Regions from separate parts of the Streptomyces sp. NPDC002018 genome, predicted to be linked through region 1. Evidence: riboswitches for the same ligand, from Rfam matches in the RefSeq annotation. Region 1 holds a riboswitch; each other region holds the start of a gene.

Region 1 (3,267 bases):
TTCTTCATCATGCGGGCGCTCGGCGAGCTGCTCCTCTACCGGCCGGTCTCGGGCTCCTTCGCGGAGTACGCCCGGGAGTTCCTCGGCCCGTTCTTCGGCTTCGCCACCGGCTGGACGTACTGGCTGATGTGGGTCGTCACCGGAATGGCGGAACTGACCGCCGCCGCGATCTACATCCACTTCTGGTTCCCGCAGATCCCCCAGTGGGTCAGCGCGCTGGTGTTCCTGGTGGTGCTCTTCGGCGTCAATCTGATCTCGGTGAAGATCTTCGGCGAGGTCGAGTTCTGGTTCTCGATGATCAAGGTCACCGCGATCATCGGCATGATCGTCATCGGTCTGGGCGTCCTCACCCTCGGCTTCTCCGACGCCGGTGAGACCGCCGCCGCCTCCAACCTCTGGGCACACGACGGGATCTTCCCGAACGGCATCGGCTCCAGCCTGATGACCCTCCAGGGGGTGATGTTCGCCTATCTCGCAGTCGAACTGGTCGGGGTGACCGCGGGCGAGTCGGAGAACCCCGAGAAGACCCTGCCCAAGGCCATCAACACGCTGCCCTGGCGCATCATCGTCTTCTACGTCGGCGCGCTCTCCGTCATCCTCGCCGTCGTCAAGTGGACCGAGTTCTCGGCGGGCAACAGCCCCTTCGTCCACGCCTTCGAGAAGATGGGCATCCCGCTCGCGGCCGGCATCGTCAACTTCGTCGTGCTGACCGCCGCGCTCTCCTCGTGCAACTCCGGGATGTACTCCACCGGGCGGATGCTGCGCGACCTCGCCGCCAACAGCGAGGCGCCGACAATCTTCGGCCGGCTCAACTCCCGTAAGACCCCCGCCTTCGGCATCACCGTCTCCGTCGTCCTGATGGGCATCGGCGTGGTCCTCAACTACGTCGTCCCGGAGAAGGCCTTCGGCTATGTGACCTCCGTGGCCACCGCCGCCGGCATCTGGACCTGGATGATGATTCTGATCAGCCATATCCGCTACCGCCGGGGTGTGGAGGCGGGCCGGCTGCCGGCCTCGTCCTTCCCGGCCCCCGGCGGCGCGCTCTTCAGCTGGGTCGCGGTGGCCTTCCTGGCCCTGGTGACCTGTCTGATCGCCTACGACAAGGACGCGCGGGTCTGTCTCTATGTCGCGGCGGTCTGGGCGGTGGCCCTGGCGGCGGGCTGGCAGTTCCTGAAGCGCCGCAACCCCGCGATCGCGCAGCGCGCCGAGCGGGAGTACGCCTCCGCCGTGGACTAGGTCCCGGCAGATCCTGGACAGGAACAGATCCTGGACAGGAGCAGGACAGGGCCCCACAGGGCCTGGCCACACAGGCCCCCACAGGGCCCGGCCACCTGCCGTACGAAGGCCCCCGGACCGGTGTCCGGGGGCCTTCGCCGTGCTCCGCGGTGTCCGCTTATATTCTCTGCATGCTCACCATCACCCAGGCCCTGCACGACCAGATCGTCGCGCACGCGCGAGCCGACCACCCCGACGAGGCCTGCGGTGTGGTCGCGGGCCCCGCGGGCGGCGGACGGGCCGAGCGGTTCATCCCCATGCTCAACGCCGCCCGCTCACCCACCTTCTACGAGTTCGACTCGGCGGATCTGCTCAAGCTCTACCGGGAGATGGACGACCGCGACGAGGAGCCGGTGATCATCTACCACTCGCACACCGCGACCGAGGCCTACCCGTCCCGTACGGACATCGCCTACGCCAACGAGCCCGGCGCCCACTATGTGCTGGTCTCCACCGCGGACACCGATGACGCGGGCCCCTTCCAGTTCCGCTCGTACCGGATCGTCGACGGCGAGGTCACCGAGGAGCCCGTCGAGATCGTCTGAGAGACTCGGACCCGAACCGAGGCGGCAGGACCCAGGAAGCCGGTGCGAAACCGGCGCGGTCCCGCCACTGTGACCAGGCGCGAAGCCTGCCAGCCAGGAACTGACCTGCCGCCCTTCTCCCACCAGCCAGGGGACGCGGAAATCCCCCGGAGGAGGCCCAGTCGTGTCTGTCCTGTCCCGGCGCCGCCGTGCGCTCGCACCCGCCGTGCCGCTCGCCCTCATATCCGCCGTACTGCTCCCGCTCGCCGCCTGCGGCACCTCCGGGAACACCGCGGAGCCGGCGGCCGGCCGGCCCGCCGCCCAGGCCGCGCCCGGTTTCCCGTACACCGTCACCAACTGCGGGGTGACCACCACCTACCAGGCGCCGCCGAAGCGGGTGGTCACCATGAACCAGCACGTCACCGAGATCATGCTCGCGCTCGGCCTGGAGAAGTCCCTCGTCGGCACCGCCTGGCTGGACGACCGGATCCTCCCCGCCTACGAGAAGGCGTACAAGAGCGTCCCCGTCCTCTCCGCGGAGTACCCCGCCAAGGAGAAGCTCCTCGCCGCGAACCCCGACTTCGTCTACGGCGGATACGCCAGCGCGTTCGCCGCCAAGGACGGCCGGAGCCGCGACGACCTCAAGGCCTCCGGGATCGGCACCCGGCTCAATCTGGAGAACTGCGCCGACGGCCGGACGACCATGGACGACGTCTACCGGGAGGTCGAGGAGACCGGCCGTACCTTCGGTGTCCAGGACCGCGCCCGCGCGTGGATCGCGGACGCCCGCACCACCGTCGCGTCCACCGCCGACGAGCTGAAGGGCGTCGAACCGCTCTCCGTCTTCGTCTACGACAGCGGCGACAAGACCGCGTTCACCGCCGGCGGCACGGGCATCGGCAACGAACTGATCGGGCTGGCCGGCGGACGCAATGTCTTCGCCGATCTCGACAAGTCCTTCGGCGACGCCACCTGGGAACAGGTCGTCGCACGCGAGCCCGACGTCATCGTCATCTACGACTACGGCTCCACCACCGTCGCGCAGAAGAAGAAGCGGCTGCTGGAGGACCCGGTGCTCAAGGACGTACCGGCCGTCAGGAACCAGCGGTTCGCGGTCATGCCCCTCTCGGACGTGGTCCTCGGCGTACGGGCCCCCGCCGCCGTCGAACGGCTCGCGGCCCAGCTCCACCCCGAAGCCGTGAAGTAAGCCGCCGTGAGCCGCGCGACCGCGCCCGCCCGTGCCCACGGGCGGCTCCGCCACACCCTCGTGCTCGGCTGCCTCGCCGCCGCGCTCGCCGTCGCCGTGGTCGCGGGCCTCGCCCTCGGCTCCGTACGGATCCCGCCCGGCCAGGTGCTCACGATCCTGGCCGGCGGCGCCGAGCCGGGCCCCTTCCGCACCATCGTCCTCGACGTACGGCTGCCGAGGGTGCTGCTCGGCGCGATCGTCGGCGCCGGGCTCGCCGTCGTC
Region 2 (3,267 bases), on a different contig from region 1:
CGAAGTCATAGCCCTGGTCGCGCAGTTCACGCAGCAGGGCCACGGCGCTGGCGGGGGTGTCGAGGCCGACCGCGTTGCCGATACGGGAGTGCTTGGTCGGGTACGCGGACAGCACCAGCGCGACGCGCTTCTCCGCGTTCGGGCGGTGGCGCAGCCGGCCGTGCCGTACGGCGATACCGGCCACCCGCGCGGCCCGCTCGGGGTCGGCCACGTACACCGGCAGGCCCTCGGGGTCCAGCTCCTTGAACGAGAACGGGACGGTGATGAGCCGCCCGTCGAACTCCGGCACCGCCACCTGCGAGGCGGCGTCCAGCGGCGACAGTCCCTCGTCGCTCGACTCCCAGGTGGCCCGGCTGCTGGTGAGGCAGAGGGCCTGGAGTATCGGTACGTCGAGCGCGGCCAGGGCTCCCGCGTCCCACGCCTCGTCGTCGCCGCCCGCCGACGCCTCGGCGGGCCGGGTGCCGCCGGCGGCGAGCACGGTGGTGATGATGACATCGACGCCGCTCAGCTCCTCCAGCAGCTCCGGCTCCGGGGCGCGCAGCGAGGACACGTAGAGGGGGAGGGCGCGCCCGTCGGCCTCCTCGATGGCATCGCACAGGGCGTCCACGAAGGCGGTGTTGCCGCTGAGATGGTGCGCGCGGTAGTAGAGCACCGCGACCAGCGGCCGGCCGGCATCCGCGCGGCCCGCGACGGCGGGGCGCTCGGCCCGGCCCCAGGTGGGCGACGCAGCGGGCGGCTCGAAGCCGTGACCGGTCAGCAGGACGGTGTCGGAGAGGAAGCGGGCGAGCTGCTCCAGGTTGGCGGGACCGCCGTGGGCGAGATACGCGTGGGCCTCGGCGGCGATACCGATGGGGACGGTGGAGGCCTCCATCAACTGGGCGTCCGGGGCCTGCTCGCCGGTGAGGACCACGACGGGCGGCCGGTTCGTGACGGGCGGCCGGTCGGCGGCGGTGTCGGCGGCGCTGTCGCGGTCGTCGGTGTCGGCGGTGTCGCGGCGGGCGGCGGAACGGCCGTCGGTAGCGCCTTCCCCAAGGAGGAGGTCGATCCCGTCCTGCCAGGCGCGCAGTCCGCCGAGGAGCCGTACGACGACGAGGTCGACGCCCTCCAGTAGCGCGGGCAGTTCGTCGAGCACGAGCCGCGCGGGGTTGGCGTACCGGTACGGGACCGGACCGCCCGCCGCACGGGCGCTGAGCAGATCGGTGTCGGACGTCGACAGGAGCAGGATCATGCGGCGTCTGCCTTCCTCGGGGTCCGCGCCCCGGGCGGTAGGGAGGACGGCGGGAGTTCCTGGCTCACCCGGCTGCTGCCGGGCTCACAGTGGCGGGACCGCGCCGGATTCTCACCGGGCTTCCTCCCCTGACGCCGTCGCTGGCGTTGACGGGCACCGGACCCGCCGTCTGCATAGTAGGTGCAGCAGGTCACGGGCGGGGAGAGCGCCCGGCCGCCCAGGATGGGGCGCGGGGGTACGTGGGTATGCTCGCCGCCATGCCGCCCACCTCGCCAACACCCGCCAACCGGGACGAAGCTCCCTCGCGGGCCTCCGTCCCGGATCCGGTGCGGGCATCCGCTTCCGGTTCCGTGCGGGTTCCCGTCCCGGGCTCCGTGCGGGCTTCCGCTCCCGGTTCCGTGCGGGTTCCCGTACGGGAGGGTGGTGACGCCTGCCCCGGCGCTCTGCGGCTGCACGGCGCGGACGACGGGTGGCTGGCCCGACTGCGGCTGCCCGGCGGGTTGCTGACGTACCGTCAGGCGGAGACGCTGGCGGACGCGGCGGAGCGCCTGGGCGACGGACATGTCGACATCACCTCCCGGGGCAATGTCCAGCTCCGGGGGCTGGGTACGGGTACGGGTACGAGTCCGGGCAGGGGCAGGGGCGCGGGCGCGGGCTGCGGCACCGAACTCGCCGGACTGCTCCACGAAGCCGGTCTGCTGCCCTCCGAACGGCATGAACGGGTACGGAACATCGTCGCGTCCCCCCTGTCGGGCCTCGACGGATTCGGCGGAGGCGCCCGGCACGGCGGACTCGGCGCCGGACAGCCGCAGTTGTGGGCCCGGGAACTGGACGGACTCCTGTGCGCGAGCGACGCGGCGACGGGTCTCTCCGGCCGCTTCCTGTTCGCGCTGGACGACGGCCGTGGGGACATGGCGGCCCTGGGCGCCGATGTGACGTTGCTCGCACGACCCGACGGCACGGCGACCGTACATACCGGAGCCAATCGGTCGGGGTTGCGGGTGAAGGCCGCCGATGCGCCGAGGGCCGCCCTCCTGGCCGCGGAGACGTTTCTCACGGTGGCGGAGGCGAGCGGCTCGGGCGCCTGGCGGGTGCGGGAGCTGCCGCCCGGCCACGCACTCGAACTGGACGCGGCGGTGGCGGCACGGCTGAGCCGAGCGGGCATCGTCGCGGAACCCGCCGTAGCCACGGAGCCCGCGAAGCCCGCGAAGCCCGCGAAGCCCGCGAAGCCCGCGAACGCCACGGCGTATGTGACGGCGTATGTGACGGAGGGCCCCGGTCACGACGGGAGGCCCCCGCTTCCCGGGCTCATCCGCTCCCCCGACGGCACCGTGGCCGTCTCCGTCCACGCGCCGCTGGGACGGCTGAGCGCGGCACAGTGGCGACTGCTGACCTCGGCGCGTGTCGCTCCCGGTCCGGCCGCCGCCCTGCGCGTCACCCCCTGGCGGGGTGTCATCGTGCCGGGGCTGGACCCGGCCACGGCCGACGACCTGCTGGAACGTTTCCGTACCGCCGGGCTGGTCACCGATCCCGCCTCCCCCTGGCACGGGGTCGGCGCCTGCACCGGCCGGCCCGGCTGCGCGAAGGCGCTCGCGGACGTACGGGCGGACGCGGCCGAGGCGCTGCGTCCGGCACCGGGCAGGCCGGGGGCGGGGGGCGACGCGCTCCCGGTCTACTGGTCGGGCTGCGAACGCCGCTGCGGCCATCCGCAGGGCGCCTGGGTGGATGTGGTCGCGACGGGCGACAACGCCTACCGCGTCTCCGTACGGGGCGGCACGACCGTGACCGTAACCGCGCCAGTGACCACGACCGCGCCGGCGACGGCAACGGTAACCGCGCCCGCGACGGCAACGGCAACGGCAACGGCAACCACGACAGTTGTCCCGACCATGACTACGACCACAACCACGACCGCGACCACGCTCGCGCTCGCGACCGGACCCCGACTCGCCGACGCGGTGGCGGCGGCACGCACAACCACAGTGACGAGATGAGCGAGACCACAGTGCCCAACGAGCCCACGGTGTTCGACTACGAGA
Region 3 (3,267 bases), on a different contig from region 1:
TCACACTGCTGCTTGCGATCGTGATCGTGACGGCGCTCGTGTTCGATTTCACGAACGGTTTCCATGACACCGCCAACGCGATGGCGACGACCATCTCGACCGGCGCCCTGAAGCCCAAGACCGCGGTGGCCATGTCCGCCGTTCTGAATCTGGTCGGCGCGTTCCTCTCCGTGGAGGTCGCCAGAACGATCTCCGGCGGGCTCATCAACGAGAACGGCATCCGGACAGAAGTGATCTTCGCGGCGCTCGTCGGCGCCATCCTCTGGAATCTCTTCACCTGGCTGCTCGGCCTGCCGTCCAGTTCCTCCCACGCCCTCTTCGGCGGACTGATCGGCGCCACCCTGATGTCCGTCGGCGCCTCCGGGGTCAACGGCGGTGTCGTCATCACCAAGGTGCTCATCCCGGCGCTCGCCGCTCCGGTCGTCGCGGGTCTCGCGGCGCTGCTGGCCACCCGGCTGACGTACCGCATCGGCCGCGGTACGGACGACAGGGCCACCGCCAAGGGCTATCGCGCGGGGCAGATCGCCTCCGCCGGTCTGGTCTCCCTCGCCCATGGCACCAACGACGCGCAGAAGACCATGGGCGTCATCACGCTCGCGCTGGTCACCGGCGGGGTGCTCGCGCCCGGCTCCAACCCCCCGATGTGGGTCATCGTCTCCGCGGGCACGGCGATCGCGCTCGGTACGTATCTCGGCGGCTGGCGCATCATCCGCACCATGGGCACCGGCCTCACCGATCTCAGGCCGCAGCAGGGCTTCGCCGCCCAGACCAGCGCCGCGACCGTCATCCTGGCCTCCTCCCACCTGGGCTTCTCGCTCTCCACCACCCAGTCCTGCTCCGGGGCCGTGATGGGCGCCGGCCTCGGCCGCAAGGGCGGTGTGGTCCGCTGGTCCACCGCCACCCGGATGTTCATCGCCTGGGGGCTGACCCTGCCCGCCGCGGGTCTGGTCGCCGCCTGCGCGGAGTTCCTGACCGGCCAGGGCAGTTGGGGCGTCGCGGTCGTCGCCGCGCTGCTGGTGGCGTTCTCCGGCGCGATCTGGCTCGCCTCGCGCCGCCGCCCGGTCGACCACACCAATGTCACCGAGAACGAGGCCGGGGAGCCCGCCGACGCCGTGGCCAACGGCGTCGCGGCCGTCGCCCCGCCCCCCACGGCCGGTGCCGCGCAGGACCTCTCGGCCACCATCCCGTCCCCTCCGGGCGGCGCCGGTGAGCCGGCCCGCACCGCCTCGGTCTGAACCGTCCCGGTCCGAACCATCTCGATCCGAACCCTCTCGGTCCGAACCATCGCGGTCCGAACCGCCTCGGTCTAAGGAAAGAACGTATGAAGATCGACTGGGCAGCACTCGGCTCCGTCTTCGGGGTCAGCCTCGTGGCGACCGTCGCCCTCGTGGGCCTGTTCACCCTGGGCATCGTGGGTCTCGCCAGGCGCGAGTCCGCCGTCGCGCAGGGCGGCGGTACGGGCACGGCGGCGCTGGCGCGCACGGGTGCGTACGCCTGCTTCGCCCTCTGCGCGGCGGCCGTGGCGTACGGGATCTATCTGATCGTCGCCTGACCCCCGCCCCTGTCCCGCCCGTCCCGCCCGTCCCGCCCGTCCCGCTTCGCCTCGCCTCGCCCCGCATCGCCCCGGCCCTTACGGGGCGATGTGGGGCTTCGCACACTGTCCCGCCGCAGGTCAGGGATGGGTTGACGGGTGTTCACGGGGCGTGGTGGACTGCCGGGGCCATTACGGCGGCAGAAGAGGAAGCCGGTGCGAATCCGGCGCGGTCCCGCCACTGTCACTGGGAACTGTCCCAGGAGCCAGGAACTCTCGCCGCCGCATCACGTCGAGCCGGGGCGCGGACCCTGAGTGAGGACATTTCGCCATGCCTGGCAGCGGTTCGGCCGCCGTGCGCGGCGGCGGTGCGACCGCCGAGCGGGTCTTCGCGTACGGCGCGGCCCTGGGGCTCCTGGGCGACCGGCTGTTCGGCGATCCGCGCCGGGGGCATCCGGTGGCCGCGTTCGGCCGGGCGGCGGGGGCCGTCGAACGGGCGCTGTGGCACGACCACCGAGGCTGGGGCACGCTGCACACGCTGGTGTGCGCCGGAGGCGCCGCCGGTCTCGCGGTCCTCGCGGCCCGGGGTGCACGGGGAGCACGGGGAGTACGGGGTGTACGGGGTGTACGGGGTGGAGGAGGCATCCCGGAGAGCCGTGCCGCCTCCGTCACGCTGACCGCCCTGGCCACCTGGTCCGTCGTCGGCGGCACCTCCCTGGGCCGGGAGGCGCGCGCGATCGGCGCCGCGCTCACCGCCGGGGACCTCGCGCTGGCCAGGGAGCGGCTGCCACGGCTGTGCGGGCGTGACCCGCAGGCACTGGACGGACAGCAACTCGCGCGCGCCGTCGTGGAGTCCGTCGCCGAGAACACCTCGGACGCCGTCGTGGGCGCGCTGGTGTGGGGGGCGATCGCGGGCGTGCCCGGACTGGTGGGATTCCGCGCGGTGAACACGCTGGACGCGATGGTGGGTCACCGGTCCGCCCGGTACCGCAGGTTCGGCTGGGCGTCGGCCCGGCTCGACGATCTGGCAGGCTGGCCGGGCGCCCGGCTGACCGCCGCCCTGGCCGCCGTCGCCGGTGACGATCCGCGCGGGGCCCTGCGGGCGGTGCGGCAGGACGCGCGCAGGCATCCGAGCCCCAACGCGGGCCCGGTGGAGGCGTCGTTCGCGGGCGCGCTGGGCGTACGGCTCGGCGGGACACTCGCGTACGGCGGACGGGTGGAGCACCGGCCCGTACTGAACGGTGAGGGGCGGCCCGTGACGACGGCCGACATCGAGCGGGCCGTGCGGCTGTCGCGCCGGGTGGGCGGATACGCCCTCGCGGTCTGTGCCGCCGGCCGGTTCGCGTACGGCGCGCTGCGCCGCCGTGCGGCGGACACGGGAAGGGGACTGGGATGAGCCGGGGCGGGCGCGGCGGGGGTCTGCTGGTGGCCGGGACCACCTCGGACGCGGGCAAGAGCGTCGTCACGGCGGGGATCTGCCGGTGGCTCGTACGCCGGGGGGTGAAGGTCGCCCCGTTCAAGGGGCAGAACATGTCGCTGAACTCGTTCGTGACGCGCGAGGGCGCGGAGATCGGACGGGCGCAGGCGATGCAGGCGCAGGCGGCCCGGGTGGAGCCGACGGCGCTGATGAATCCCGTGCTGCTGAAGCCCGGTGGCGACCGCAGCAGCCAAGTGGTGCTGATGGGGCGGCCGGTGGGCGAGCTGAGCGCCCGGGGTTTCTTCGGCAGCCCGGGAGG

What was found. A riboswitch is a leader RNA that binds a small molecule or an ion and turns the genes downstream of it on or off. The one in region 1 is predicted to bind cobalamin.
Region 2: it holds a riboswitch for cobalamin, as region 1 does, so the genes downstream of both, cobN (cobaltochelatase subunit CobN) here and ACFYYH_RS06125 (ABC transporter substrate-binding protein) in region 1, are expected to answer to the same signal.
Region 3: it holds a riboswitch for cobalamin, as region 1 does, so the genes downstream of both, ACFYYH_RS17960 (cobalamin biosynthesis protein) here and ACFYYH_RS06125 (ABC transporter substrate-binding protein) in region 1, are expected to answer to the same signal.

Annotation. Positions count from the first base shown of each region.
Region 1 is NZ_JBIASO010000003.1:111,107-114,373, forward strand. It holds gene ACFYYH_RS06115 (amino acid permease) at 1-1,236, shown strand, start outside; gene ACFYYH_RS06120 (Mov34/MPN/PAD-1 family protein) at 1,407-1,820, shown strand; cobalamin riboswitch at 1,810-1,944, shown strand; gene ACFYYH_RS06125 (ABC transporter substrate-binding protein) at 1,993-3,006, shown strand; gene ACFYYH_RS06130 (FecCD family ABC transporter permease) at 3,013-3,267, shown strand, end outside.
Region 2 is NZ_JBIASO010000006.1:363,481-366,747, forward strand. It holds gene cobN (cobaltochelatase subunit CobN) at 1-1,228, opposite strand, end outside; cobalamin riboswitch at 1,262-1,410, opposite strand; gene ACFYYH_RS12960 (cobalamin biosynthesis protein CobG) at 1,474-3,222, shown strand; gene ACFYYH_RS12965 (precorrin-8X methylmutase) at 3,252-3,267, shown strand, end outside.
Region 3 is NZ_JBIASO010000009.1:348,745-352,011, reverse strand. It holds gene ACFYYH_RS17970 (anion permease) at 1-1,235, shown strand, start outside; gene ACFYYH_RS17965 (hypothetical protein) at 1,322-1,552, shown strand; cobalamin riboswitch at 1,691-1,830, shown strand; gene ACFYYH_RS17960 (cobalamin biosynthesis protein) at 1,863-2,927, shown strand; gene ACFYYH_RS17955 (cobyric acid synthase) at 2,924-3,267, shown strand, end outside.